One region of the Aerococcus sp. NPDC058936 genome, then DNA from elsewhere that is predicted to be linked to it. Evidence: riboswitches for the same ligand, from Rfam matches in the RefSeq annotation. Region 1 holds a riboswitch; each other region holds the start of a gene.
The links. Region 1 has a riboswitch for FMN ahead of ACFW0C_RS04195 (ECF transporter S component). Riboswitches for the same ligand answer to the same signal wherever they lie in the genome.
Positions count from the first base shown of each region.

Region 1 (9,974 bases):
GAATTAAATAAAATGGGTGCCAACATCGAAGAAACTGAAGATGGCATGATTATTACTGGTCCAACACCATTGCACGCAGCGGATGTGGATAGTTACGGTGACCACCGTATTGGTATGATGCTACAAGTTGCTGCTTTATTGGTAAAAGAAGGAACTGTCAACTTGGCACGCCCTGAAGCAGTCAACATTTCTTTCCCAAGCTTCTTCGATGACTTAGCCGCTTTAAGCAAGTAAATCACCCAATTGGAAATGAAAGGTTGATCAAAGGATGCCAATCATATTAACAGGATTTATGGGTGTCGGAAAGACAACAGTCGGGCGCATTTTGGCCAACAAGTTAGGTGTCCCATTTGTGGATATGGACTTTTATATAGAGACCCGTCGAGGTCAGACGATTGCAGAAATCTTTGATCAAATTGGAGAATCGGGTTTTAGATTGTTGGAGTTTCAAATCTTGACGGAATTACTAGAGGCTGAAGAAAATACCGCGCTAGTGATTTCAACCGGTGGTGGTATTGTGGAAACAGCTGAGTGCCGCCAACTGCTAGCCCAACATGATAAGGTTTTCTACTTACAAGATACCTTTGAAACCTCGTGGCAACGGATTAATCGTGGGGGTCCCGGTAACAATGACCGCCCCTTAGTCAATGCCAATAGTAAAAGTCAAATGGCTGCCAAGTATGAACGCCGAATTCCTTTATACGAGGAAGCGTCGAATTACCTACTGGATGTTCGTCAATCCGATGCACACGAAACCGCAGAATTAATTAGGAAAATGTGTGAAACGGAATAATTAAAATGTACTTGTATAAAAAGGAGGCGTCAGCTTAAGTGCGGGCCTCCTTTTTTCATGCAAAAAAAGGCGGAACAGTGACAACTTATACATTATTTATGTAATCGACGTTTACCTTTAGTTGAGAATCGAGTATAATCAGATGTTTGAAGAATGAAGCTGCGGCCAAGTAATTAATAAATATGATACAATGAGATTAACATGCAAAAGCACCGTTTTAAGGAGAAAATATATGAGCGCACAATTAGGTACCGTTACTACAGCGTTGGTAACGGATCAAAATGACAAATTTTATTCAGTACAAAAAGAGGGTATTACTTATCAACTTGATAAGAGCGAAGGGGATTACCAATTAGGTGATGCGGTCCAAGGTTTCATTTATGAAAATATGAAACACACTAAAATGATGACCACCCAATTACCTGACGTTCGTCAAGGACGTTATGGTTGGTCGACTGTTACTGCTGTCCGTAAAGACTTAGGGGTCTTTGTAGATATCGGTTTAGCGGACAAGGAAATTGTGGTTTCTTTAGATGACCTACCAAGTGAAAAACACCTATGGCCGAAAAAAGGCGACCGCTTATTTATCCGTTTAGAAGTGGATAAAAAAGAACGGATTTGGGGTAAATTAGCTGAAGACCAAGTTTTCCAACAAATTACCAACAAATTATCACCCCAATCAAAATCTTGGACCAACCAAGAAGTGAAAGGGACCGTCTACCACGCAAAATTAGTGGGGACTTATGTAATTACAGATGACTACTTTCTAGCCTTTATCCATGAAAGTGAACGCTTGGAAGAACCACATTTAGGACAAGAAGTCCAAGGGCGTGTCATCGGTATTGGACAAAATGGGAACTTGAATATGTCCTTGAAACCATTAGCCCACACGGTAATTTCTGAGGATGCGCAAATGATTTTGGCCTTGTTACAACGCCAACCGAATCATTTCTTGCCATACCACGATAAATCGGATCCAGATGATATCCGTGAATACTTTGGCATCTCTAAAGCACAATTCAAGCGTGCCTTAGGGAACTTATTGAAGAATGGTCAAGTTGAACAAGTCGAAGGCGGCATCCGTCTTAAATAATGAGTCATTAACAGTTTATCCGCGTAGTTTGATGCATTTCATTTTTTTGAAAATTATATCATCCATCAAGTAGGTAAACCTTTGACTATATATGTTTTTGTGAAGTGAAGAAAGGGTAAGCATGAAGCTAACTGAAGTGATTGAAGATTTTTTAAATACCATGCGTGTAGAAGAAGGGTTGGCAGAAAATTCCATCATCTCCTACAAGCAAGAATTAAACCGAATGATGACCTATTTAAAGCGGCAAGGCATTGAAAAGGTTCAGGTCATTAGTCAGGATACAGTGTTAGACCATTTAAAGTGGATGGACGAAGACCAATTGGCCACGTCAACCCGGTCACATTACGTGTCAACCTTGCGTCATTTCTTTCGCTACCTAAAATTGGATGGGGTTATTGAAGACAATCCAATGGAGAAGATTTCTTTACCTAAGAAAACCCAACATTTACCAGCTGTTTTAACCTTAGACGAAGTTGATCGGATTTTAGCGACGCCAGATATCACTAAACCACTAGGCTTACGGGATAGAACCTTGTTAGAAACCCTGTATTCAACCGGCATGCGGGTATCTGAAATCATCCATATCAAACTAGAAGACATTCATTTAGATATGGGCTTTATCCAAACCATTGGTAAAGGGGATAAAGAAAGACTAGTCCCAATCGGTGAGATGGCAGAAGACTGGATTAACAAGTATCTAACAGAAGGGCGTCCAAAACTAGTAAAAGATGAGGACGAGACCCAAAGCTATTTATTCGTGAATAACCGGGGTAAGCCTTTATCTAGACAAGGTGTTTGGAAGAACTTGAAGAAGATGGTGGTTATGGCTCATATCACCAAAGACATCAGTCCCCATACCCTCCGCCATTCCTTTGCCACCCATTTACTTGAAAATGGGGCGGACTTAAGAGTTGTCCAAGAACTCCTTGGCCACTCTGATATTTCAACAACGCAAATATACACGCATATTCATGCCCAACATATGAAGGATATTTATCACCAAAATCATCCGCGGGCATAAAAATACAAGGAATGTTTGCATAACCCCATACTTAACTAAAAAGGCAGGATTATCCTGCCTTTTTTTTGCATGTTTTCAGAAAATGGTTATTTATTACCTGGTTTGAAGCCACAAATTGCTTCATGTAATTTATAATGTATATATGGGTGCAATAAAATTCTTTGAATTACTTGGATTTTTGCCTTAAACGAGTCATTTCGGCAGACCAAGGGAAAGAAACAGAGAAAACATAAGAAAACAAAAGGAGGAGAAAGTGTATGTTACAAGTAGAACATCTACGAAAAACCTTCGGCAGAGTTGTCGCAGTAGATGATGTATCATTTGAAATTCAACCGGGCACCATACTAGGAATTGTTGGCCAGAATGGATCTGGCAAAACGACAATTTTTCGAATGATTCTAAATTTTCTAACACCAGAAAATGGGGGGCAAGTTAAATGGGACGGCCAACCCTTACATATGAAGAAAGTGTATGACACGGTGGGATACTTACCCGAGGAACGTGGACTTTATGAGACCATGACCATTGAAAAACAAATCATGTATTTTGCCCGCTTGCGTGGCATGAAAAAGAAAGAAATCAATGCCAAAATTGATGAATGGCTAGAAAACTTCAATGTTAAAGGTGACCGTAAAGATAAGATTAAAACCTTATCCAAAGGGAACCAACAAAAGGTCCAATTGATTGCCACCTTAATCCATGAACCAAAATTGGTCATTTTAGATGAGCCATTTTCAGGATTAGACCCAGTGAATGCAGGCTTTTTGATGGAAGGTATCCTACGACTGCGCGATCAAGGCGCATGTATCATTTTTTCAAGTCATAACATGGCCAACGTCCAAGATGTTTGTGATTCAGTTGTTATGATTCATAACGGAGAACAGAAACTGTACGGGCAAATTAATGATGTGCGTAATGCCTACGGAAAAACAAGACTGTTCATCCAAGCTGAGGGCTGGGATCAAGAAGCCCTAGCCACATTAGAAGGGGTGGAATCGGTTAGTCAATTGACAACAGGGGAATATAAGTTAGTCCTAGCAGATGAAAATATAGGGCCTGAATTATTTAAGACCATCTCAAAAGGTGAATACATTCAATCCTTTAGCCAACAACCGCCAACACTAGATGAAATATTTAAAATGGAAGCAGGTGGACGTCATGAGAAATAGTCGTTTAGGTATTATTATTGAAGAGGTCTACAAGAAAAATGTCTTTTCATGGTCATTTGTCATGCTATTACTGAGCCCAATCTTGATGGTTGCTGTAGTGGCTATTATTTCAGGTGTTATCGGTATGGCAACCGCCTCTGATTCAATCGGTACGGTAGCCATCATTGGTGCTACTGACCAAACAGCCAGCGCAATTGAAACGGAAGACAATGGCCAGAACCAATTGATTTTTGACCAAGATGTCGACCAGGCAGCAGAAGCGCTTGTAAACGAAGAAATTGATGGCTACCTAGTCATTGACGAAAGTGATCCAGAAGCCATCCATGTTGAATTCTACAAAAGTAATACCGGGAAGAACATCTCAACTACTGGCTTCCAAACTGTATTAGAAAGTATTCAATTATCCTACCGGGCGCAAGCATTAGGCCTGACGGAAGAAGAATCCAGTCATTTACTCGATTCAAACGTGGCCATCCATAGCCAGACCATTGATTTAGAATCCGGTACCAGCAAAAGTGACCAAGACATTCAATCTATGGTACGAACAGGTGTCGCCTACCTTGTATCCTTTATTGTATTCATGTTTGTCATGAATTATATCTCTATCATCTCGCAAGAAATTGCCGTGGAAAAAGGATCACGCATCATGGAAATTGTCCTATCTTCCATTTCATCAACCAGCCATTTTATGGGTAAAATGTTGGGGATTTTCCTCGTATTGCTGACACAAGTTGCCTTCTACGCAATCTTACTAGGCATCATCTTTATCCTGATCATGAACACGCCAATGCCAGCAGAATTACAAGCCCTATTAGGGGACGAAACAATTCCAGGCCTGTTATCTAACTCAGCATCTATCATTGGTTGGTCCAGCTTATTAGCCTTCTTGGGCATCATCACCTATTCAGTATTGGGTGCCTTCCTTGGATCACTTGTTTCAAATGTACAAGATGTGAATAAAATGATCACACCAATTATTATATTAAGTATTATTGGTTTTTATATTGGGATGTTTGGACTAGGTTTCTCAAACAATATCTTAGTTCGAGTAGCCTCACAAATCCCATTCTTCACACCATTTGTCATGCCATTCAGAATAGCTGCTGAAACCGTATCGACCCAAGAATTAATCATGTCGGTCATCATTTCACTACTATTCTCAATCCTTTGCCTATGGTTATCCGCCAACTTCTACAAGTCAAATGTCCTGACATACTCAGACAAAGGCTTATTCGGCACACTGAAACAATCTTATACCTTAAGACAAAGTGAGAAAAAAGGCTAACAACAACTATCTAGTCAGGTCTGTTTAGACCTGGCTATTTTTAGTGAAATCGATATGGGAAAGATTAACTATCGTGACGGACCACCACTTGTCATCGGTCATTAATTAAACTGAAACTGCTTTTTTTGAAAAAAATATACACTACCTTATGCTGACAATTTATCATCAGTCAATTTGTTAAAAATGCATATATTTTACAATTTATTCAAATGGTACATCATATTATCAGCAAGCACATTGTAAAAAATATTGCCAAGGCAGGAGCCTCCTCGCATGCCTTAGCAGCAGACAAGGATGTAAAGCGTCCTCCTTTTCGTAGTCGGGTTGGTTCGACCAGCTCAAGTCCGCTTCAAATTATTTTGCATCACATTGCGTGTGATACGGCACTCATTTTCCAGGGTTGTTGCGCTAAACGGTCTCTAACACCCTTAATTATTTTTAATAAAAATTGCCTTGATTGACGATGTATGCTAATGTACTCTTACACATACTTTGTTATTATGCAAAAGTAAAAGGAGGGCAAAGATGTTAGTGCCTTATATAGGAAGATACGAGAAAATCGTAATGGGCCTATTATCCTACATCCCTGAGTTTAAAGAATTTTCTGAACTTACAGAAGAAATGGATAAAATTAATCAGCATGAACGTAAAATCTATTTATGGAAAGAAGCTAATTCTGATAATATCATCGGTTTAGTAGGCTTTGACCAACATGATGATACAGATACTTTAGTCGTGCGTTATCTATCAATCAATCCTTCATTTAGAGAAGAAGGTCTCACATACGATCTTTTAACGGCTTTAAAGAAAGAATTTCCAGTGTATTCCCTTACTGGGGTAATTTCTCTTTCAACGATTTTGTCAAAATGGGCAAAACGTCGACAAGAAGAGTTGGACAAGGAATTGGATAATAAACAAGAAAACACACCCCAAGTCTAGGAGACAAGTGTCAGGATGAACGAACAACCAAGTGAATTAACATTAGATCTAGCGGCCTTTGAGGGGCCGCTTGATTTACTATTACACTTAATTAAAGATTTAAAGGTAGATATTTTTGATATTCCCATCAATTTGGTTACCGATCAATATTTAGCCTATATTCATACTTATGAAGCCTTATCGCTGGATATTGCATCAGAATATTTGGTGATGGCAGCTACTTTATTGGAAATCAAAACCCAAATGATGCTACCAAAAACCCCCAAAGAAGCGGTTGAGGAAGAAGATGATCCACGTGACTCATTAGTGGAACAATTACTTGCTTTCCAGCAATATCAGGAAGTTTCCCATATCTTAGCGGATAGACAAGCTGAACGGTCGTTAGAATATACTAAACAACCATCAGACTTATCGGCTTATCAGGAGAAAATCCCTATGAAGGGTCGCCAATTAACGCCTGATGACTTGTATAGAGCCATTCAAAAGATGGCCTTCCGCTTGAAAAATCAACAACCCATCCAAACCACGATTGCGGGAGAATCATACTCGGTAGGGACTGCAATGGCGGAAATTCGACAAGCCTTCATCGAAGCTGACCGAGATGTGTTAATGTTTCAAGAAGCTGTTTTTCTTGGGAAAATTCAATCACGCAGTCAAATTGTGAGCATGTTTTTAGCGATTTTGGAATTAGTGAAGTCAAATGAGTTATACTTATACCAAGAAGATTTAAGAGCAGATATTCAATTGATTAGACGGGAGGAAAGTGAATGAATGCAGTCGCTGCAATAGAAAGTTTACTTTTCGTAGCAGGAGAAGATGGGATTGCTGTCGATGAACTTGCAAATTTATTAGAGATAGGCCAGGAGTGGGCTTTATACTACGTGATGGTTTTGCGAAATCGTCTCCAACATGACCCCCAATCTGGATTAAGAATTACCGTTATTAACGAACGTGTTCAATTAGTGACTAAGGCAGTATATGGTGAAGTAGTGAAAAATTACGCGGTTTCTCCTTTTGCGACGAAATTGTCTCAAGCGGCATTGGAAACATTGGCGATTATTGCCTACCAACAGCCGGTCACACGAATGACAATCGATGATATTCGAGGTGTTCAGTCATCTAATATGATCCATAAATTACTAGAGCGAGATTTAATTATGGAAACGGGCCGTCAGGATTCACCAGGTCGGCCGATTATTTATGGGGTAACGTCTTACTTCTACCAATATTTTGGCTTGGAGTCCTTAGAAGACTTGCCGGACATTCACAATCTAGTCTTAGATGGCTCGGTAGATGAAGAAACCCTTTTTAAAATTGATGATAATGGTGAACCTGAGCAAAAAGATTTTAACCAGACAGACTTTAACCAAACAAAAACACAAGAAACGACTGAATAGGTCACCAATAGGAGTTATTTAAAGATGGAAAGATTACAAAAAGTGATGGCACATGCAGGTGTTGCCTCGAGACGTGAGTCTGAAAAATTGATTGCCTCAGGACGGGTGAAAGTAAACGGTGAGGTTGTGAGAGAGTTGGGCTATAAGGTATCTAACAATGACCGTATTGAAGTAGACCAAGTACCAATTTACAAAGAAGAGCCAGTTTACTACGTATTTTACAAGCCAACTGGTGTAATTTCTGCTGTGAAAGATGACAAAGACCGGAAAGTGGTCACTGACTTTTTCCCAGGAATCGAACAACGGATTTATCCAGTAGGACGGTTAGACTACAATACCTCAGGACTTTTGTTATTGACCAACGACGGTGAATTCGCCAATACCTTGATGCACCCCCGCTATGAGATCAACAAAGTCTATGTGGCTAAAGTTGAGGGTGTGATAACCGGAGAAGAACGTAAGCAATTAGAACGAGGCGTTGAAATTGACGGCGTGAGAACTGCCCCAGCACAAGCGAAAATTCTTTCTGTTGATAAGGACAAAAAGACCACTATTATCGAGTTGGTTATCCATGAAGGGCGTAACCGCCAAGTCCGTAAAATGTTAGAAGCAGTTGGACATCCAGTTATTAAGTTGAAACGTGAACGTTACGGATTTTTAGACCTTAAAGGATTGAAACCTGGTGATAGCAGAACCCTATTAAAACACGAAATCGAAGAATTGTTAGCAAATGCCAAGAAAAAGTAAGCTTTCTACTTGAAAAAAGTAAGATACTTGTTATAATAGGAACTGTAATTAAATAAAATTTGAAGCAATCTTCAGGGCAGGGTGAAATTCCCGATCGGCGGTAAAGTCCGCGACTCCCATTTGGGACTGATCTAGTGAAATTCTAGAACCGACTGTAAAGTCAGGATGGAAGAAGATGGGCGGACTATGTCTGTTTGCCTATACTCTTTTTACCTTGAAGGTGGAAAGAGTTTTTTTATTTCCACTTTTGAGTGCCAACCCCATGAAGTAGAAAAGGAGAGAAATTCACATGGGAAAAAATCACACTAAAGAAATTGTATTGGTCGCAATTGTTGGGGCGCTATCATTTATATTGATGTTCATTGGTTTCCCAATCATCCCCGCTTTACCTTATCTAAAGGTAGACTTCTCACTCGTACCAATCTTACTCGTTGCATTCATTTCAGGACCTAAAAAAGCAGTTGCTGCCAGCCTGATCGCCAATGGATTACATTATATGTATACAGGTGGTGAAATGGGGATTCCAATTGGTGATGCAACAGCCTTTATCGCAACTATCGCTTACATCTTGCCAATTTACTACTTATTGAAAGACCAAATGGCGACAGTCTATGCAGGCAATAAATCAGCGAAAGAAATGAATTTCGGCAAAACGATTGCTACTTACCTAGCTGCAACCCTTTCTTTAACAGTAGTGATGACTATCTTAAACTATTTCGTGATCACACCATTCTATATGCAAGTCATGAACTTCGATGTAGGTAACATGCAAACTTATATTCTTGCGGGTATCATCCCATTCAACTTAATCAAAGGAGTATTGGTTTCCCTTCTAGCACATTTCGTCCTAGTTCAAACCTTACCAACCTTGGTCAATCGATTCGGTACGCGCGAATATTCACATAATTAAAAGTGAACCCTAGACAATTTTCTGGTATGATAAGACCTAGAGAATCATGTCGAGCATCATAATAATAGGAATGTTGGAGGGATAGGATTGGATACTTTATTAATGGCAATTGCTTTTAAAGTCCAAGCCTTACCCCCGAATTCCATATATCAAGTGTTGATTGGCAAGCGAACAGCCACAACACTTTTTTTTGCATTTTCAAACAATTTAACCGCCTATTTCGGGCTTTATCCAAAACTTGAAAAAGACGTATGGATGTCCTATACCCAAAATGTGGCTGATTACATCTCGGTGGAGGCTATTTTTCGCCAAGAAAATCATAGTCATTATATGCATTTGCTATTTGATAACATCCTTCAAAAAAGAAACGGTCTCATTATTCCAAGCCACCACCACAAGCACCATTTAGCCTTCAAATTATTGCTCCAAGTCCTCTCCAATATTCAGGCCGAAAACTCGCACTATAGCCCAATCGTCCAGGATTTAGAAGTCCAGCAGCTGATCAAAAACTTTATTTCAATGGTCAAAAGGGCAGACGCGTCCCAAGCTGGCTTACAAGTCATAGCCAAAAGCCTTCACCAGCAACTTGCTAAGGAACTATCTGCCTTTCCAGACCAAGC
Region 1 covers NZ_JBHYKZ010000004.1:31,214-41,187, reverse strand. The annotation lists gene aroA (3-phosphoshikimate 1-carboxyvinyltransferase) at 1-234, shown strand, start outside; gene ACFW0C_RS04240 (shikimate kinase) at 269-793, shown strand; gene ACFW0C_RS04235 (S1 RNA-binding domain-containing protein) at 1,026-1,886, shown strand; gene xerD (site-specific tyrosine recombinase XerD) at 2,008-2,907, shown strand; gene ACFW0C_RS04225 (ABC transporter ATP-binding protein) at 3,165-4,076, shown strand; gene ACFW0C_RS04220 (ABC transporter permease) at 4,066-5,361, shown strand; gene ACFW0C_RS04215 (GNAT family N-acetyltransferase) at 5,887-6,300, shown strand; gene ACFW0C_RS04210 (segregation and condensation protein A) at 6,316-7,071, shown strand; gene scpB (SMC-Scp complex subunit ScpB) at 7,068-7,697, shown strand; gene ACFW0C_RS04200 (pseudouridine synthase) at 7,722-8,444, shown strand; FMN riboswitch at 8,508-8,625, shown strand; gene ACFW0C_RS04195 (ECF transporter S component) at 8,734-9,354, shown strand; gene ACFW0C_RS04190 (helix-turn-helix domain-containing protein) at 9,442-9,974, shown strand, end outside.

Region 2 (9,974 bases), on a different contig from region 1:
CAATTCGCGAATATTCTGCATTGCAATGGACTCGTGAATCAACCAAATACGGATGGCTTGGCCTGGATTATTCTGGCGAATCGATGTTAAAGCCACTTTTAAGGGATTTAAATAGCCTTCATCTATGGTAAATAATAATTCAATCTGTTTGTCCAAGAGCATAACCCTCCAATTTCTTTATAATATTATACATATATTAACATCTTTATAGCGATACCGTATGGATAGTCCGTCATTATTCACTTAAAATATAGATAAAAACCCCTCAAGTTTGGCAACCAATCTTGAGGGGAATTTTTTTTATCCAAAATAAATAGCAGTTTTTTTGTCTAATAAGAATGGTCTATAGTAGGCGAAAGTACTCGCTAATGGAAGTAAATGTTCCGGTAACGTTAAACCTAATGCGTCTTTTAGATAATCCTTCCGCTTAGAGATTCTTGACCAAAGTTCTGGTTGTTTAATCTTCATCTCTTCGCGTAGTGCTGCGTCCGCAACCGCAATCGTTGATTCAGCTGAAACACCGTTGTGGTCTGCTTGTGAAGGTATAAAGTCTAGTTGGAAGATGTAGCCACTTTGAATTGTTGCATCAGAGTCTTGATAAAATGGTGAGCTTAGCCATTCTTCGTCAGCTACTAAATGCCCTGGGCACAAGTTCCAGCCATAAGTAGCTTGCGGATAGAACTCACTAAATGCTTGGTAGAAGTCCCCACCCTTTTTCCCGATAGTTAAATGATCTAACCACCATTTATAAGCTTGGAAATATGGGAAAACGACTTCTTCTAAGTACCCTGGATCACGTTCTGCGAGCTGACTTTCGTCTTTTACTGCATAGCCAGAGCGACTAGACAAGCCACCTTTATAAGCTACCGTTAATGCAACTTTATCGCCATCATTTAACGTATTATCAGTTGGATAAAGGTTAGCGCTCTTAAAGCGATCACCAAAGGCTGCAATAGTCACAACAGAAGGATATTGACCATCGCGATTTAAGTAATTTCCTGCCTCTAACTCGCTTTGACCAATGGTTAGTTGGTTGATTGCTTCAAGGACTGCATCAGAAGCAAGGGAAGCACCATATTCATAACGAGCGATTTCCTCTGCGTTGTTTGTCACACGAGCACCTTCTTTTGGATGCATGTATAGCTGGGTTGCATTCACTACCTTGTCAGAACCGAAAACTTCTTGTATACCATCTACAATAAATGCTGGTATTGAATGATGGTCGTGGAAGTTAGTCATATCATTAGATAAAAGCTTCCAGTCTACTAATCCAATTTGTTTGGAATCATCTACTTTAACGTCTTTAAGATAGTCAGCGAAAGTTTTCGTGAAATCCATAGGTTGGTTAGGTAAAGAGAAGAATGGACAAAGAATACCTTCACTTTGTGTACGTGCCATACTGGTCTTATTGTAGTTCTCATTACCTAAAATCAGTGTCGACGTTCCGTCTTGGTTAATTACTTGGATAGCTTCTTCAAATCGTGGAATAAAACCAGTTAAATATTCAAAGTTACTACCGTGTTCTTTATCTGCATAAATCATCAATGATGAGAAGTCATATTTTCGCATTAACTGAAGGACTTTGTCCTTGCGTTGAGCGAAGGTAGCGTCACTTAAAATGATAGGTTTTCCAGAATTATCTTTGGTTGGCGCTAATGTTTCTTTAAATTGAATCGTCATATGAAGTCTCCTTAAGCTTTTTGCGCAAATCATCAAAAACGTTCGATAATTGAATGCGCTTTATTTTCCCAACTTCCATCTTACCATGATTAAAAATTAAAGCTAGCCTTATGCTGTTAGAGATATTTTCATATGGATTAATGACTTATTGTTGTTTAATTTCTTTGAATAAATTAATCATTTCAATAGCATTCGTTGCATAAGTAAACCCAAGGTTACCAGCTTTAGTACCAGAGCGTTCAATAGCTTGTTCGATGTTTTCAACGGTTAAGACACCAAAGATGACCGGTAATTTGTGGGTTAAACCTACTTGGGTGACCCCACTTGAAGCTTGGTTAATAACCACATCAAAATGACTTGTAGCCCCTCTAATCACAGCACCAAGCGTAATAATGGCATCATATTTACCTGTTTCAGCCATCGTTGCGGCTGTAAGCGGGATTTCATAGGCACCCGGCACCCAAGCTACGTCGATATTTTCTGTCAAAACACCTGAACGCGTAAGGCCATCTTCACAACCACTTAGTAAGCTTTTAGTCAGAAAATCATTGAATCGAGCAATGACAATCCCAATTCTAATATCTTCTCCGTTGTACAATTTTCCTTGAATAATGTTCATATTATTTTCCTCCGTATTTTATAAGTCTAATAAGTGACCCATTTTTACTTTTTTAGTGATTAAGTAGTTTTCATCATCCGGATTAGCAGCCATTTCAATACTTACGCGGTTCGCTACTTGGATACCAGATGCTTCTAATTGTGCGATTTTATCAGGATTGTTGGTCATAAGGTCAATGGATGTTACACCCAGTTCTTCCAACATTTGTGCAGCCGTATGGTATTCCCTTAAATCATCTGGGAATCCTAGGGCATGGTTAGCTTCTACAGTATCCAGTCCTTCTTCTTGTAATTGGTAGGCTTTTATTTTATTGATCAACCCAATACCGCGACCTTCCTGTCTTAAATATAAGAGGACACCTTGGCCAGCTTCGTTGATTTTCCGTAGAGCCTCATGTAATTGTTCTCCGCAGTCACACCGGTTGGAGCCCAACACATCTCCCGTTAAGCATTCAGAATGCAAGCGCGTTAGGATCTGTCCTTTACCTGAAACATCCCCTTTTACCAAAGCTACATGTTCTTGATTATCTACCTCGTTGATAAAAGTATGGATAGTGAAATCGCCAAATTTGGTCGGCATCTTAGCTTGTGATACATGGTGGGTATGACGCTCAGTTTTCATCCGGTAGTTCTGAAGCGCCTTGATAGTGATGACTGGCATATCCCACTCAGTAGCCCGGTCTAGGAGTTCGGCTTGGCGCATCATCGTACCGTCATCGCGCATAATTTCTACACAAACACCCACTGGATTCAGTCCAGCTAATTTCATCAAGTCAACCGTTGCTTCTGTATGACCGTTCCGTTCTAAGACACCATTTTCTTTCGCTACCAATGGGAAAACGTGTCCCGGACGGTTAAAATCACTGGGTTGACTAGCCGGATTTGCTGCTTCACGCATGGTTAACCCGCGTTCAACTGCGGATACACCTGTGCTTGTCTCTTTATGGTCAATAGATACCGTAAATGCGGTTGTATGTGGGTCTGTATTATCATTCACCATCGGCGACAAATTCAACCGACTAGCTACTGCTTGACTCATTGGCTGACAGATTAAACCTTTAGCATGAGTGGCCATAAAGTTGATGTTTTCAGTTGTTGCAAACTCAGCTGCACAAATTAAATCTCCTTCATTTTCCCGATTCTCATCATCCAAAACCATAATGATTTGACCTGCTTGTAAAGCTGCTAATGCGTCTTCGATTGTTGAAAAATCCATCTATACCCGCTCCTTCACTGTAAATTGCTCAATATATTTGCCGACAATATCATTTTCTAAATTTACAATAGTTCCTACTTGATAGGTTGAAAAAATTGTTTGTTGACTCGTGTGAGGAATGATTGATACTTTAAATGTATCTCCTTCAACGCCAGCAACCGTTAAACTTGTCCCATCAATAGCAATAGACCCCTTCATGATGATATAGCGCATTAATGGTTGACTTGTTTGAACCGTGTACCAATTAGCAATGCCATCCGCTTCAATTGCGGTGATTTTACCAATACCGTCAATATGGCCACTTACAATATGACCACCAAATCTCGCGTTGGCTTTCATCGCCCGTTCAAGATTCACGCGGCTATTATTAGTAATTCCTTCTAAAGACGTTTTCGCAATCGTTTCTGGCATTACTTCAATTTGGAAATTGGTATCGGAGTAATTCGTCACAGTAAGACAAATACCGTTGACACTAATAGAGTCACCTAGATTGACATCGGATACTATTTTTTTTGAGGCAATGGTTAAAAGAAGTCCTGCATCATTGTTGATGGCCTCGATACTTTCAATGCGGCCAATATCTTCGATAATTCCTGTAAACATTTAATCTACCCTACTTTCTATCAAAAGGTCTTTACCTAATGGTGTGATTGCCTGAATAGTACTTGTAAGTGCTTGGTCCATCTGCGGAAAACCGAAACCACTGATAGGGCTATACTGGTCAAAACCGCCAATGACTCTAGGTCCAATATAAGTGTGGATTTCCTGGATTAACCCAGCTTCAAGTAACGAAGCATTTAGTTTTGATCCGCCTTCAACATAGATACTTTGAATACCTTGTTGCCCAAGTTGTATGATTAAATCTACTAAATCTACCTTGCCATTTTTTGCATTCACAACCAATAGCTGACAGCCCGCTGCTTGATAGGCTTGGTGAGCTTGTGGATTCTGATTAGTTGTCGCAATAATTGTGGGTGTTTCCTTAGCAGTTTTGACTAATTGGCTGGTTAAGGGGAGCTTCAAGCTACTATCACAAACAATACGGATAGGATTAAGCCCCTCAAAGTCGTCAATTCGAACTGTTAAGGCTGGATCATCAGCAAGCGCAGTCCCTATGCCAACCATAATGGCTTGGTTACTGTGGCGTTGGTAATGGACATGGTCACGTGCAGTTTTGTCCGTTATCCACTGGGAATCCCCAGTGTAAGCGGCTGTTCGACCATCTAATGTCATGGCATACTTCATGGTGATGTAGGGTTGTTGATGGGTCATAAAATAATTGAATTTACGGTTCAAGTTCTGGCTTTCTTTTTCAAGGAGACCTGTTTCCACTTGAATCTGATGGGTTCTTAATTCCTGGATCCCTTTTCCAGCAACTAGTGGATTCGGATCGGTTGCAGCAACCACCACTTTTTCAATACCCGCCTCTATAAGGGCATGGGTACAAGGTGGTGTCTTGCCAAAATGACAGCAAGGTTCCAGCGTGACGTACATAGTTGCCCCTTTTACATCATGCCCTTGTTCGCTGGCATCCTTTAAGGCCTCTCTTTCCGCATGGAGACCGCCGTATTGCTTGTGGTAACCTTGGCCAAGAATCTGATCATTTTTCACAATGACTGCACCTACCATGGGGTTAGACTTGGTCCAACCTTGACCTAGCTTAGCCAGATCTAGCGCTTTTTGCATATAGTCTTTCATTCACTCATCCTTTCCTAAACAACAAATAATCCAGTCAGAGTGACGAAAAAAAGCCCTAGAAATAAGATTCCTAGGGCACACAAATAAACTATAGACTTATAGTATTCGTTTATTTTGATTCTACTCTTCTTCCATCCAGACTTTACTGTCGGTCTCGGAATTACACCGAGTCAGCCCCTAATTAAAGGAGGTCGCGGACTTTACCGCCGGTCGGGAATCACACCCTGCCCTGAAGATTTTATTTGAATGTTTATGGAGATATCATACGGTATTAAAAAGAAAATGTAAACCCAAATGTATTTTTTAAGTAAAAAATATATACTATAGGGTATTTATTATTGGTGAGTGGATAAAAAATTTTCCTTTACTTGGCCATTTTTACCCAAGTATAGTTTCCCAAACTCATCAATTAAGCCATGGAATTCCTGGGCTTCTTCATAAGTGAAGTCATCCGGTAAGTTAATCTCTTGGTATAGGCTTTGATAGGTTGGATATGAATGTCCGGTCAACCAACTAAATAATCGCCTAGCGTAGGCATCAGCGATAAATGCCGGTTGATCAAATATAAAAACGCGAAATACGTCAGCTGTTTCAAACCCTACCCCGTGTAATTTCAAGATTTCACTTCGTAACTGTTTTCCGTATTCATGCTGCATGGCTTGATAATCCCATTTGTGGTTATCAAACCATTGGAAACTGGCTTGAATTGCTCGCGCCTTGTTGCGGTAAAAGCCACTAGGTCGAATCAATTCTTCCAATTCTGCTACAGGTAATCTTAAAATTTCTTCAGGCAAAAAAGCGGTTGCTGATTTTAAATTGGTTAAAGATTTATCCACATTTTGCCAATTAGTGTTCTGTACTAAAATAGCACCTAAAATGATTTCTGCTTTACTATCTGCGGGCCACCAACCTTGAGGGCCCATTTCTTTTAATAAGGTATCGTATAATTTTCTAATAGCTAATTTATCCATCATCTCATCCTAAATAATTTTCCGTTATGTGATATTTTTCTTTGCATCTTTATGTATAAATGAATGGGTGTCTATTATCGCCACACATACACTTGGCGGTTAGCTAGCTTGGATTGGTCAAACCCTTCCAAAGCCAGCAAAGCAATTTTGCGGTCGATACCACCTGCATAACCAGTTAATGCACCGTTAGTGGCTACAACCCGGTGACATGGGATTAGAATCGAGATGGGATTGTGGCCAACAGCCCCGCCAGCTGCACGAGCTGAGCCCCTTTTGCCAGGAGTGTTTAAAGCAGCTTGATCCGCTAATTCCTTATAGCTAGTCGTTTGTCCGTAAGGGACATGAATCAGTGCGTTCAGGATTTGCTTACGGTAAGACGTTACTTCTGGGTCTAGAATGTTTGGGTCAAGAGTTGGGTTTTCACCAGCAAAATAAGCATCTAACCAATTTTTGACCTGCTTTGTCGCTGGCGTTTCTCCTTCCATCATAGTCTGTAAGTCGTATTTACCACCAAAATATCTTTGATCAGAAAACCACACGCCTTTAATGGTTTTATCGTCGCTCACGATAGCAATTTGGCCGAGTGGTGAGGTGTAAGATGATTTGTAATACACGGTAATCCCTCCTGGGCTAAGATGACAGATACCCTAGCTATCTCAAAAAAAGATGGGGATAGCTAGGGTATGGCTTTTATGTACTTATAGTAATGCTATTTATTCTGCGTACTGTGCAATACCATTACCAAAGGACCAGTTCTCTTTATTTACTTCAACTAAGTTGATAAAGACATCTTCTTTGCGAATATCTAATTGGCTATTTAATTTATCAGCAACTGTCTTGTATAAAGCTTTCTTTACCTCAGTTGTACGCCCTTCATTCATTGTGATTTGAATGATTACGATACCATCTGTACGGTCAATACGTAGGTAATTGGTAGAAAATATCAGTTCTTCAGCTTTTAAATCATTAACAACTACAAACTTATCTTCTTCTGGGATGCCAATTGTTTCAAGCATAGATTCGTAAACTAACTCACCTAATTGCGTTTTAAATGCTGCAGTCTTACCTTCTAATAGATCGATTCTCACTAATGGCATATGCACACGCTCCTTATATCATTGATATCCTTATTATATATAAAGTGAATTAAAATGCTAGTTTCAAATTACATCAATTTTTAGAATGTTTGTCATACCTGAATAATTCATAGTTTTTCTTTTAACGCTAACTAATGTTGATTTAACAAACTTTAACTCCGTCTTGTCCATCACCCATTAGGTGATGAAAAAAGAACCCCTTTCTGATATGGTTAATTCACGACAAACAACCAATAGAAAGGAGTTCTCTCAATGGTTACTTTACAAGAAACTGCTGCAAAATTCAATAATGATTTACATGTCTCTCATACAGGTGGTCGTTTATCCAGTGATTTTGGCTTAGTTCTTATAGATGAAATGATGGATGTTTTCCAATTTACTCAACTCGCTGAAAAAATAGTTACCTTTCAAGACGATCGAAAATATTGGACACATACAAATCATAAACTGTTGAAGCAATTAATTCTGCAGATTATAGCAGGTTATGATACAGATTCTGCGACAAATATTCTGCAACATGACCCAGTTTTACAGACTCTTTCAAGTGACGAGCCATTAGCTTCTCAGTCGTCTATCTCACGATTTTTTAATCGAGTGGGACAAGATACAATCCTCACACTTCAGGAGCTCAATCAAACATTAATCGACAAAGCCCGTCTAGTGCGTAATGATACAAACATGATTATCGACTTGGATTCTACGCATTGGGATACCTTCGGTAACCAAGAACAAACAGCTTACAACGCTCATTATGGAACGAATGGCTATCATCCATTAGTCGCATTTGATGGGCTGACCGGTGACTTCTTAAAAGCTAAACTCCGTTCAGGTAATCAATATACTTCCAATGGGGTTAAAGCATTTCTTAAACCACTGTTAGAACACTATAACCAAACGGTTCCAACGACTGATATCCTAGTACGTGGAGATAGTGGATTTGCAACGCCGGCTGTCTACAATCTATGCGATATACATGACAATTACTACGTCATTCGACTCAAAGCCAATCGAAACTTATACCGCTTGGCAGAAGAATTTGTGTTCTATGATAATAATCATCCTTGGGATGAAAAAGAAGTTTACTATCACTCAGTTTCCTATCAAGCTTCTTCATGGACAAAGCCTCGTCGTGTTTGCATTCGTTCGACACGAGAAGTCGGTGAATTACTTTTTAGCCATGCCTTTATTGTGACTAATCTTTCTGAAAACATTTTAGCGAAAAGCGTGTTTGAAACTTACAATAAACGCGGCACCATGGAAAATTACATTAAAGAAGCCAAGAACGGTTTCTTTTTCGATAAAACTGATAGTCCAGGATTTCTAGCAAACGAATCCCGTATGATGATTAGTCTACTGGCTTATAATTTGGTGAATTTCTTACGTACAAGCTGTTTTGATTCTAATTGGAAAGGGCTCAAGTGAATACCATCCGACTTCGGTTATTCAAAGTAGCAGGAAAAATCGTCCGTACAGCTAGACAAATGTATTTGAAGCTCTCAAGTTCGCACGTTTATCAGGCCGAGTTTTATAATACATTCAGGCGAATCCAAGGGATTCGACAGTATATTTAATAAATATTCATTTTAAAAAAAATGAACAATGCCCAGGGAGAAGTGCGCCCAAAATTCAAGTTATCCTGGAATTTCTCGAGTAATCAACGAATAGAATCAAAAAATTGAAATATCTCAATGTATATAATAGAAAAACTGCAAAATATAACAGAAACATAATAAACTGGCCTCTGAAATTAGAGGTATGAATTATTCAGGACGGACTATTAAACTTAACCGAAATACTATAAACAAAATGTCTACATGGCATACGATGCAGCGACTCCAAAAAGATGTTTACTGTTAAAAATAAAGAATAGACAAGGGGCTTGAGATGTACAACTATATCATTTTCGATGTGGATGGAACTATTTTAGACACGGAAAAAGCAGTCTTAAATTCTCTGCAACAAACTCTAAAAGAAGAAGGACGGCAGTATAAACTAGGGAATTTACGCTTTGCTTTAGGTATTCCGGGCAAAGAGACTTTGAATCGCTTGAATATCCCAGAGGTTGATCGCATTCATTCAAAATGGGCTCAATTGGAAACAGAGTATTCAAAAGATGCAACATTATTTCCAGATTTAGAAACTGTCATTGACCATTTAGGAAAAAGAAAAATCAAATTAGGCATTGTTACATCTAAAACTAAACAGGGAATGGTTGATACCTTTGATCCGTTAGGGCTTAGTTCGTATTTTGAAGAGATGATTACTGCGGATGATACAACGAAACACAAACCACACCCTGAACCGTTGCTGTCATGCATGGAGCGGCTAAATGCTCCACCAAGCAAAACAATATATATAGGTGATTCAATCTACGATATGCAAAGTGCGAAAGCAGCAGGAATCAAATTCGGACTTGCATTATGGGGTGCAAAAACAACAGAAAAATTTGACTCAGCAGATTATATTTTCAAACAACCAATAGATATTATAGACTGGATACAAACATAACAGACTTTCTAAAGAGCTTTATGATGACAAAAAAAGATAAAGACAAAAAGAAAGGCTATAAATATACAGGTGCTGGAATGGCAATCGGTATAACCTTGGGCGTCGCTCTAGGTATTGCATTAGATAATATGGCATTTGTGGCGATTGGAATTACCTTAGGCGCTGCATTTGAAGGGGCCAATAAAA
Region 2 covers NZ_JBHYKZ010000009.1:94,586-104,559, forward strand. The annotation lists gene ACFW0C_RS08145 (glycosyltransferase family 8 protein) at 1-162, opposite strand, end outside; gene ACFW0C_RS08150 (M24 family metallopeptidase) at 301-1,680, opposite strand; gene ribE (6,7-dimethyl-8-ribityllumazine synthase) at 1,826-2,299, opposite strand; gene ACFW0C_RS08160 (bifunctional 3,4-dihydroxy-2-butanone-4-phosphate synthase/GTP cyclohydrolase II) at 2,318-3,514, opposite strand; gene ACFW0C_RS08165 (riboflavin synthase) at 3,515-4,117, opposite strand; gene ribD (bifunctional diaminohydroxyphosphoribosylaminopyrimidine deaminase/5-amino-6-(5-phosphoribosylamino)uracil reductase RibD) at 4,118-5,212, opposite strand; FMN riboswitch at 5,332-5,453, opposite strand; gene ACFW0C_RS08175 (endonuclease III domain-containing protein) at 5,548-6,186, opposite strand; gene ACFW0C_RS08180 (methylated-DNA--[protein]-cysteine S-methyltransferase) at 6,258-6,797, opposite strand; gene ACFW0C_RS08185 (tautomerase family protein) at 6,897-7,280, opposite strand; partial or broken gene ACFW0C_RS08190 (IS1380 family transposase) at 7,533-8,851, shown strand; gene ACFW0C_RS08195 (HAD family hydrolase) at 9,165-9,788, shown strand; gene ACFW0C_RS08200 (hypothetical protein) at 9,809-9,974, shown strand, end outside.
Region 2: another riboswitch for FMN. It lies ahead of ribD (bifunctional diaminohydroxyphosphoribosylaminopyrimidine deaminase/5-amino-6-(5-phosphoribosylamino)uracil reductase RibD); the one in region 1 lies ahead of ACFW0C_RS04195 (ECF transporter S component).

Region 3 (9,974 bases), on a different contig from region 1:
TTTTGAGCATAGTCTACCCAGCGGTCTGTATAGGCTGGCGCAATTTCCTTATAGTAGTCCTCACCCATAACGGCAGTAGCTTCTTTCACGTAGGCTTCAGATTCTTCAAAAGAAACCGGTTTTGAGAAGGTTGGATCAAGGCTGATTTTTAGGTCACCGTAAGTCATTTTATCTAAACCGCGTACTTCTTTTACGTGGTTGATGTATTTACGCATAACGGGTGCCAATTTCTCCATGATAACATCGATTTGACGGTCATAAAGGTCCCGGTCAACGTCTTGACTGAATAATAGATAGTCAATCACTGACTCGTAGCCACGGATATTAGCTTGCGCTTTCTCTTGTAAGACATGGCCGTAATAAGTGGTCGCAAAGGTATTTTGGTATTTTGCCAATTCTTTTGAAAATGCATCAAAAGCTGCGCGACGAACGGCTGTATCCTCTTCAAACATGTATTTATCTTCATATAGGACAAAGCTTAATGGATAAGTCTTACCATCTACTTCAAAATCAGGGAAGGTTAAGTCCGCTAATTTAGCATTGTTGTAGATTTCATAATTTTGTTCGTGGGCTTGGTCGAACTGAAATAAGACGTCTTCCACTTTGGCCCCTAGGTAGATTTGTTGTTGGCGTTCAACTTCCGCAATATAGTCTGCAGTTTCAGCTGCGATTTCTTTCACTTTTGCCAGTTCTGCTGCCGGCTTTTCTAGTAAGGCATTTTGGAAGAAGAGCATGGCTTCCTGGACTTCTTTACTAACTGAAGAAACCTTGTGTAATTTCAAAACCGCTTGTGAATTGGTCCGGTCAGCTTCAACCGCTAAAAAGGCATAGTGCATCAACTGTGACGCCAATACTTGGATATCAGAGGATGCTAAAACAGCTTCCGCAATGTCTTTAGCGTCCGTTAATTTGCCTTCATAATTTTCCTTGAAAGCTTGTCCTAGCTTTTTAAATTCAGCTAATTTCGCTTCAAAAGTGGCTTCATCTTTAAATATTTGACTGAGGTCCCAAGTGGTTGCTACATCTACTTGGTCGCGGGTTGGGAATGTATTTTCTGTTGTCATCCGGCATGTCCTTCTTTCCTAGCTTACTAGCTTAATGGTAGTTTTCTAAAACAAGTTTACCACTAAAACCCCAAAACTTACCAGAAATAGTCTGGGTGTTCATTTTTCACAAGGGATTTCGTTTGGGTTTTAAAAAAATGAGGTTCATAATAATAAGTGACGAAAGGATACCACCGCATATGTTTTAAGGAGGAATTTTCATTATGTCAATCAACCAAGCACAATTAGAACGCATGTCAAATGCCCCTGGATTTATCGCTGCACTAGACCAATCAGGTGGTTCAACACCAAAAGCCTTATTAGCCTATGGTGTAGCCGAAGATACCTACAGCAATGAAGACGAAATGTTTGCGAAAGTTCATGAAATGCGGACGCGAATCATGACCAGTCCAGCTTTTACTAGCGATAAAATTCTAGCTGCTATCTTATTTGAAAATACCATGGACCGCCAAGTAGACGGTAAATACACCGCAGAATACTTAGCTGACAAAGGGATCGTACCCTTCCTTAAAATCGATAAAGGACTTGCTGAAGAGGCCAATGGCGTACAATTAATGAAAGATATGCCAGAACTTGACGACCTATTAGCACGTGCAAATGACCGCGGTATATTCGGTACTAAGGAACGGTCTAATATTCTCGCATTTAATCCTGCAGGCATCAAAGAAGTTGTCGACCAACAGTTTGAAGTCGCTAAACAAGTTATTGATGCAGGTTTAGTACCGATTATTGAACCTGAAGTGAATATCAAGGCTGAAGACAAAGCAACCATCGAAGAATTATTAGCTGAAGAAATCCGATTACATTTAGATCAATTAGGGGAAAATGACTTAGTCATGTTGAAGCTGACAATCCCTACAGTACCAGATACATACCGTGAACTAGCCAACCACCCTAACGTTGTTCGTGTAGTGGCCTTATCAGGTGGTTACACTCGTGAAGAAGCCAATGAACTCTTGGCGGAAAACCATGACATGATTGCGTCATTCTCACGTGCTCTCGCATCCGATTTACGTGCAGGCCAAGCAGATGATGAATTTAACGACTTATTAGCGAAGGCTATCGACACCATTTACGACGCATCTGTAAACAAAAAATAGCAAGAAACAGTAAAGTAAATAAAATTAAGAAAGCTCAGAGGCATGACACAACCTCTGAGCTTTTTCTGTATAAAGCACGACAAGTTGAACTTCTTATCAACTCATCGTGTCCTGTCTAACTATGCTATGATTATGGCTCTAGGCTAGCCAATTCCTCGTAAGTAACCGGTGTTTCTTCATAACCATCCACTTCAAAGCCATTTAAATTCAAGAACTCTTTCATGAAGGTATCCCAAGCTGTGAAGTCTGTATTGAAGTTGTCTTGGTTGATTTGTTCAATCAAAGATTTTGTTTCCGCCTGAATTTCTGGGTCTAACTCCCATGAATCTGGGCGCAAACGGCCCTCTTCGTCAAATTCTGCCTGGTCACCAAACAACATGTCGCGGAAAATCCGGTCGATATGCATAATTGGCGTTTCATGTTGGCCTCGCGCTTCCATGACCTTAAATAGCCCTAAGCAGTATACTGGGAAGAATGGAATCACTGATGACGCTTTAGTGGTTACAGCGGTTGCCACAACGACTGTTGCTTTCCCATTGATGTCTTTTAAATCTTCGTTGATTAAAGCGGCAGCCTTATCGCAGTCCGCTTTAGCACGGCCTAAAGTGCCCTTGTTGTAGTATGACTCGTTTAATTCAGCCCCTAAATAAGAATAAACAACGGTCTCAACGCCTTCAGCTAGCACATCCGCCTCCTGTAAGGCATTCATCCACATCCGCCAGTCTTCACCACCCATAACCTTTACGGTGTCCTCAATTTCGGCTTCTGTAGCCGGTTCAAGCACTTGTTCATAGAAGGTTTCCTTTTGTAGGTTGACGTTTGGTCCCACAACCTCTTGGCCAATTGATTTGATCACCGAATTGTAAGTTTCCCCGGTATTTGGGTCTGTACGGCGTCCTGAAGCCAATGAATAAACCACAAAGTCCACTTTTCCGCCGAATTCATTCTTGATGAAGTCAATCACTTGGTCCTTCGCTTCGTTAGAGAAGGCATCTGCCATGATATTTTTGGCGATTAGCCCTTCAGCCTCCGCTGCTTGCCGGAAAAAGATATTGTTATACCAACCTGGCTTACCAAGGTTTTTCTCAGATCGTGGTCCCCCACCATGTGAAACTGAAATCGTATCTGCCCCCGCACCAAAGGCTAGGTTAATCCGACTAGCCAATCCATAAGAAGATGAGCCCCCTAATACCAAAACTTTCTTCGGTCCTTCAAAGGCCCCTTGGTCTTTAACATATTGAATTTGATTGTTTACTTCTTGCTTCAACCCCATCGGATTCACACTAACAAGGACATTTCCACGCATTTTTGCCTTAAATTCTAAAGTCATATATGTCTCCTAATATTTACTAATTTCTTATTTTTTTGACGATTTATCTTTACATTATATAGTTAAGGAAACTAGTAGTAAAGTTTTACATGATTATATCAAAAATCAAAAGATTAATGAAAGCTTTTTTTAAAGCAAAAAGGACTGTGGTTTTACCCTACAATCCTCTCTTATCTTATACGTATTTTCGTTACTGAATGGGCGTCTTTCAACCCTAGAGACAAATTATCCTAGAAATCACCATCCAGGTCATCTACACGTAAAGTCAACAAGTTCATGCATTCTTCCACATCTTCAACGGCCATTTGCCCAGGGGCAGACGACATCCCTTCTACAGTGGCAAAGCTGGCCGCAGATTTGAAGATTTCCCCTGCAATTCGGGTAATCTTGCCTAAACGGCCCATCGACATGGTAATCAAGGGTTGGTCGATCAATGTGGACGCTTGTTGGGTCGCATTCATCAAGGCCAATACATCCGCTTCATCGTGGGGCATGACAGCCATTTTCACAATATCCGCCCCTGACTGCCCCATCTTTTGTAGACGTTTGACCATATCATTTTCTAAAGGGGTTTTCACAAAATCATGGTAGGAAACGATGACTTTGACTTCGTGTTTGTGGGCGTAAGGAATCAGGTTGTCTAAGATGTCCTGGCCGCGCTCAAACTCGATATCGATAGCGTCGACAGCCTTGGCTTGGATTAAGTACCGGTACATTTCAACATACTGGCTCTTACCTATAGCTGACTCCCCGCCCTCGCTCAAGGTTCTAAAGGTGGCAAGTAAGGGCTTTTGAATAGAAGTTTTCACCCGTTTACTCAATTCAGCCAACTCTTCCAGCTCGTCGAAATCGTCAAAGTAATCAATCCGCCATTCCACCATATCGCCTGGTTGACGGCGGTAGAAATTGGCACAGTTGATAATATCTACAGCATTATCCTCGGCTAAGGGAATAATTATTTTTGGTCTATCCTCCCCGAACTTCAAGGAAGCAATTTTTACACTCTTCATGTTGGACTCCTTCTGACATCAAGGTAAAATAAAAAACTCGATACCATTTGATATGTATATTGTATCGAGTTTTTGCCTTTTAAGCTATATAAAATTTGTGACCAAAGACGAAGCACTTATTCTTCATTCGTATCATCATCCAAATTGTCGACCATCTCTATAAGTCTTCATCTGAATTTGCAACCAAGTCCACACTTGCACCCATAGGAGTCCCTAAGCCCGCTTTATAGTCACTATAACCCTTGGAAACCTGCTGGCGATCTTCTAGTCCTAGGTAATAAACCTCCGCTAAATATAAGCCATGTGCGGCTGCTGTGGGTCCTGCTTCATTCCGGTCTTCGGCTGCAATCAACCGTTTCATCTCATCAACTGGTCTTAACCCGTCCCCAATTTGAAGTGTTGTGCCCACCAAAATCCTGACCATATTATATAAGAAGCCTGATCCTTCAAAGACGAAGGTCAAAGTTTCTGCATCCGGATCAGCCGTCACCTCGGCCCGGTAAATTTCCCGGACAAAGTTGGTTTTATCCGTTTTAGTCGAACAGAAGGACTTAAAATCATGGACGCCGATAATGTCCTTTAAGGCCGTTTGCATTCGGGTAACGTCCGTCCGATAGGGATGGTGGTACATATACTGTCTAGTAAATGGTGAAGGAAACTTGGAGGTATCTACCTTGTAGATGTACTTCTTCCCATTCGTATGGAACCGGGCGTGAAAATCATCTTCCACCCGCTCAACCTTGGTGATGCGAATGGCATCGTCAAGAATTGAATTCAAGGCTCTTAAGACCGCTTCCTCCCCAATTTCCGCTGGGTAGTCAAAATGAATCACTTGGCCGAGGGCATGAACGCCTGAATCGGTCCGGCCTGACCCAACAACAGGAATCGTCTGTCCTTTTGACATAAGTTTTAAGGCTTTTTCAAGGGCCTCTTGTACGGTATGCCCATTTGGTTGCACTTGAAAGCCAACAAAGGGGGTCCCGTCGTATTGCAAGGTTACTTTAAATCTAGGCAAAATGCGCCCTCCTTCTAGTGGCTATAAAATAATCATGACGATGGTCAAAACAGCAAGACCGATACTGGCAAGGGTATCTATTCTGCCCCAATGCAATTGACGGTACTTGGTCCGGCCTTCACCACCCTTGTAACCACGCGCTTCCATGGCAGTGGCTAGGTCATAAGCCCGGTTAAAGGCCGAAATGAACAAGGGAATGAGGACTGGAATAAAGGCTTTCACCCGCTCAAGGATGTTGCCTTCTGAAAAGTCCACACCCCGTGCCCGCTGTGCATTCATGATCTTATCCGCTTCTTCTAGTAGGGTCGGGACAAATCGCAAGGCAATCGACAACATTAAGGCAATCTCATGGACAGGCAAAATGTTACGAACAGGCTTCAACAAGGCCTCCATGGCATCAGTAATAGCCAGGGGTTGAGTAGTCAAAGTCAAAATCGTCGATAGGAAAATAATCAATAGGAAGCGGATAAAAATATAGGCCGCATTGGACAAACCACCAGTTGTTAAGGCTAGTGGCCCAAATGACCACAGGACGTCCCCGGTGTGGGTAAAGAGGATTTGTAGGGCTACCGTAAAAATAATAATCGCAATCATGGGTTTCAAACCGCGTAAAAATACCCTTAAAGAAATCCCAGTTAAAAAGACTAGACTCGTGACCACCACGATCATGATGATATTGGTCGTGACATCAGTTGCCGCAAACACCAATAGCATCATGACAATCAAGCCCACCAATTTCACCCGCGGGTCCAGTTTGTGCATCAAGGAATTACCGGGAATGTACCGGCCAATAATCAATTTATCTTTCATCTATCATTGGCCCCCTTCCTCTGTACTAAGTCCGTTTAACTTGTCGTCCTCATTTTGCCCGGTCGTTAAAGCCAAGTTATCTACGATTAAATCAGTCAAAGCATCTACCGTTAATGGCACTTGAGTCGCTGCATCCCATAACTGGCGGTCTAATTTACCTTGTAAATTAAAGGCAAAATCAGCTGCGTCCGGTAAAGCCAATTGGTGGCTGGCTAACCAAGCAGGGTCGGCAAAGACGTCAGCTGGCGTTCCCTCTTTCACACAAGTCCCACCATCCATCACAATCACGTGGTTGGCATAAGCCGCCACATCTTCCATTTGATGGGTCACTAAAACAATCGTCAACCCTTGGTCTCGGTACAAGCGGTCGAACATAGACATCATTTCCTTCCGACCTTTTGGATCCAGTCCAGCAGTTGGCTCATCTAAAACCAGTACTTCCGGTTTCATGGCAATCACCCCGGCAATAGCTACCCGGCGCATTTGCCCACCAGATAACTCAAAAGGTGACCGCTCAAATAAAGTCGGAGCAATCCCAACTGCTTCTAAAGCCGCTTCAGCTTTCTCACGGGCCGTTGCTTCATCGTCGCCAAAATTCATGGGCCCGAACATAACATCTTTAATGACCGTTTCTTCAAATAGTTGCCCTTCAGGAAATTGGAAGACCATTCCTACTCGTTGACGGATTTTCTTCAAGTCTTTTGGCTTAGCGTCAGCTGACACCACCGTCTCACCAATCCGTACTTGGCCCACAGTGGGTTGTACCAAAGCGTTAAGATGTTGGGTAATGGTCGACTTTCCTGACCCTGTATGGCCAATAATCGCCGTATATGACCCATCAGGAATCGTTACGTTAATATCATGCAAGGCTAAACTAGCGAATGGTGTGCCCGCTCCATAAGTAAAACCTACTTGTTCAAATACGATTTGCATAACCATTCACCCAGCCCTTCTTCATCAAAATACGCATCTGGCACAGCCACCCCACGTTTAGCAAGGGCGCTTTTTAGTTGCTCGGAAAAAGGCACATCCAAACCAATCTCAGTTAACTCATTCCCGTAAGTAAAGATTTCAGCTGGCGTTCCCTCTTTAATAATTTGGCCTTCTTTAAAGACTAGCATCCGGTCAGCTTCCGCCGCCTCGTTTAAATCATGGGTAATCGAAATCACCGTCAGGGCATTATCTTGTTTGATATCCGCCACAACTGCCATCAATTCGTCACGACCTTCAGGATCTAACATCGAGGTCGATTCATCTAAAATAATAATTTTTGGTGTCGTAGCAATCACGCCCGCAATGGCAACCCGTTGCTTTTGACCACCAGATAAGGCTGCTGGCTCCTTGTCGCGATAGTCCCACATTTTAACCCGTTTCAAAGCATACTCAACACGGGCATGCATCTCATCAACTGGCATACCCATATTTTCCAAGGCAAAAGCCACATCATCTTCAACCGTTGCCCCAACAAATTGGTTGTCTGGATTTTGAAAGACTAGCCCCACTTGGCTACGGATATCCCACAAGGTCTCCATAGAAAGGACCTTATCGTCCACCTCAATAATCCCAGATTTGGCTTCTAGTAAGCCCACTAATAATTTTGAAAAGGTCGATTTTCCTGACCCATTATGACCAATAATCGCTAGCCATTCACCTTCGTAGATAGTCGTTGATAGGCCATCTATTGCTAATTTCTCATCTGATTGACTATATTGAAAAGACAAATCTTGAACCTGAATAATCGGTTTCGCCATCTTGTTCCCTCGCTCACTTTATATATTTAAGAAAAAACTCCTCCAATGTTACTTGGAAGAGTTTGTCAAAGAAGCCCAAATCCAGCTAACCACTTGCTTCGCCGTCTCGTTCATCCTGCTATACGCTTCTTCCATCCTGACTGTAACAGTCGGTACTAGAATTCCACTAGTTCAATCACCTATTGCAGCTGGTAATTCGCGGACTTTACCGCCGATCGGGACTCACACCCTGCCCTGAAGACATTTCATATGTTTTTCACTTAGTTTAGTCTACTAAAATCCACCATTAAAAGCAATGGTCAGATGTCAAGACACCTTATCCCTTTGTGTCATCCCCATGATCGTTAGTGTGAATCACCATTTCCTTATAAGCATAGTCACCGATGATTTGAGATACCGGACACCGTCCTTCTGCCTCATAGACTATAGCTTCCGCCTGGTCACGTTGTAAATCGAGGTAGACATCTACTTTAAAATCAAAATAAGTAATGGTCGTTTCCTGATTTAATTTATAGTCCACTTGAACGACCACTTCACTGGCCACACCCTTGATACCGTGTCGGTCTAAAGCAATTTCGATGGTCGCATTCAAGCACGTCGCCCACGATAAGGCGATCAGTTGTTCTGGGTTAGTCCCAGGCTCATCAACTTTCAAAGGACTTGACGTTTGGACCCGCAATGCATTATCCCCTTCAACCCAGGCCGTTCCCTTAAGTCCTTGATCATTATGTACCCGTGTCGTATACAACAATTTATCCTCACCCATATGCGCATTGCCTCCATCCTCTTGATTATGCTTTTATATGGGCCATTATACCCTTAATATTCCTAGTAAAAAAGGCAATTGCACTCAAACCTGTAATTGCCTTTTCACCGAATGATTCATTTATATATGGAAATTTTATTTTTTCAAGACTTCGTACATACCGTTGGTGATAAACTGCAACCACACTTGACCTCCGTCAGGATTAAAGTGGACCCCGTCTTGGCTCAACCAAGTGGATGCTTCCTCGTGGTTACTATAGTATTCATGCCAGTCCAATAAGTGGATGGTATCACCATCGTCACTGGCCGCTTCAGCTAACGTCTTATTGACATCAGCTGCCCAAGGACGGTCGACATGAGTATTGACTAGGAAAATCGTCTTGTCCCGTCCAATCTCATCTAAGAAGTCAGACAATTGGGCTGACGTAAAGCCACCGTTGGCTCCTAGGTCAACAAGAACCGTGTCATGGAGCATTCCCTGTGCTTCTAAGCTAGCTGGATAACTAATTAAGGTATATAACTGGCGACCAACCGCCGCGTCAACGATAGCATTAGGATACAAGGTGTATAAACCTTCCGATTCACCGACCATTAGGGAGTCACCAATAAAGGTTACCGATAATTGGTAGGCAAAGCGGGCTTGTTCATCAGGAATCCCTTCATAGAATCCTAGTGACGCCTCACTTAAACTGTCTTTATAGGTTGATAGACTCGCGTTTGCTTGTTTTTCTTGTTCAGCCCGTTGTTTATTCAATTCCTCAATCTTCTTGGCCTGCTCAGCTGCTTGCTGCTCTTCTACTGTCACATTGTCTGCTGGTTTAGAAATTGCAACAGCACTCGCACCACCAAGGAAGATGAAGGTAAACACTAAGAATAAAATACGGGTCGACCAAGGTGCCGGCTCTTTAAACAAATTACGTACCTTTGTAAATAGACGGACGGGTTGATTATTTCGGACTTCATTAAAAATTGGCACCGACCATCTTTTTTCCTCTAGTAAGGCATAAGACAAGCAGGATAGGACAATAATCAAAATGACTTGTGGCCATATACTATTAGTAAACCAATTCTGACTGGTTGGAACCATATGGAACAATACATTGATTGGATAATACCATAAATACATATG
Region 3 covers NZ_JBHYKZ010000010.1:64,190-74,163, reverse strand. The annotation lists gene pepF (oligoendopeptidase F) at 1-1,064, opposite strand, end outside; gene ACFW0C_RS08620 (fructose bisphosphate aldolase) at 1,274-2,164, shown strand; gene fabV (enoyl-ACP reductase FabV) at 2,295-3,494, opposite strand; gene aroD (type I 3-dehydroquinate dehydratase) at 3,725-4,504, opposite strand; gene truA (tRNA pseudouridine(38-40) synthase TruA) at 4,662-5,519, opposite strand; gene ACFW0C_RS08600 (energy-coupling factor transporter transmembrane protein EcfT) at 5,541-6,329, opposite strand; gene ACFW0C_RS08595 (energy-coupling factor ABC transporter ATP-binding protein) at 6,333-7,262, opposite strand; gene ACFW0C_RS08590 (energy-coupling factor ABC transporter ATP-binding protein) at 7,238-8,080, opposite strand; FMN riboswitch at 8,201-8,326, opposite strand; gene ACFW0C_RS08585 (OsmC family protein) at 8,397-8,846, opposite strand; gene ACFW0C_RS08580 (acyltransferase family protein) at 8,982-9,974, opposite strand, start outside.
Region 3: another riboswitch for FMN. It lies ahead of ACFW0C_RS08590 (energy-coupling factor ABC transporter ATP-binding protein); the one in region 1 lies ahead of ACFW0C_RS04195 (ECF transporter S component).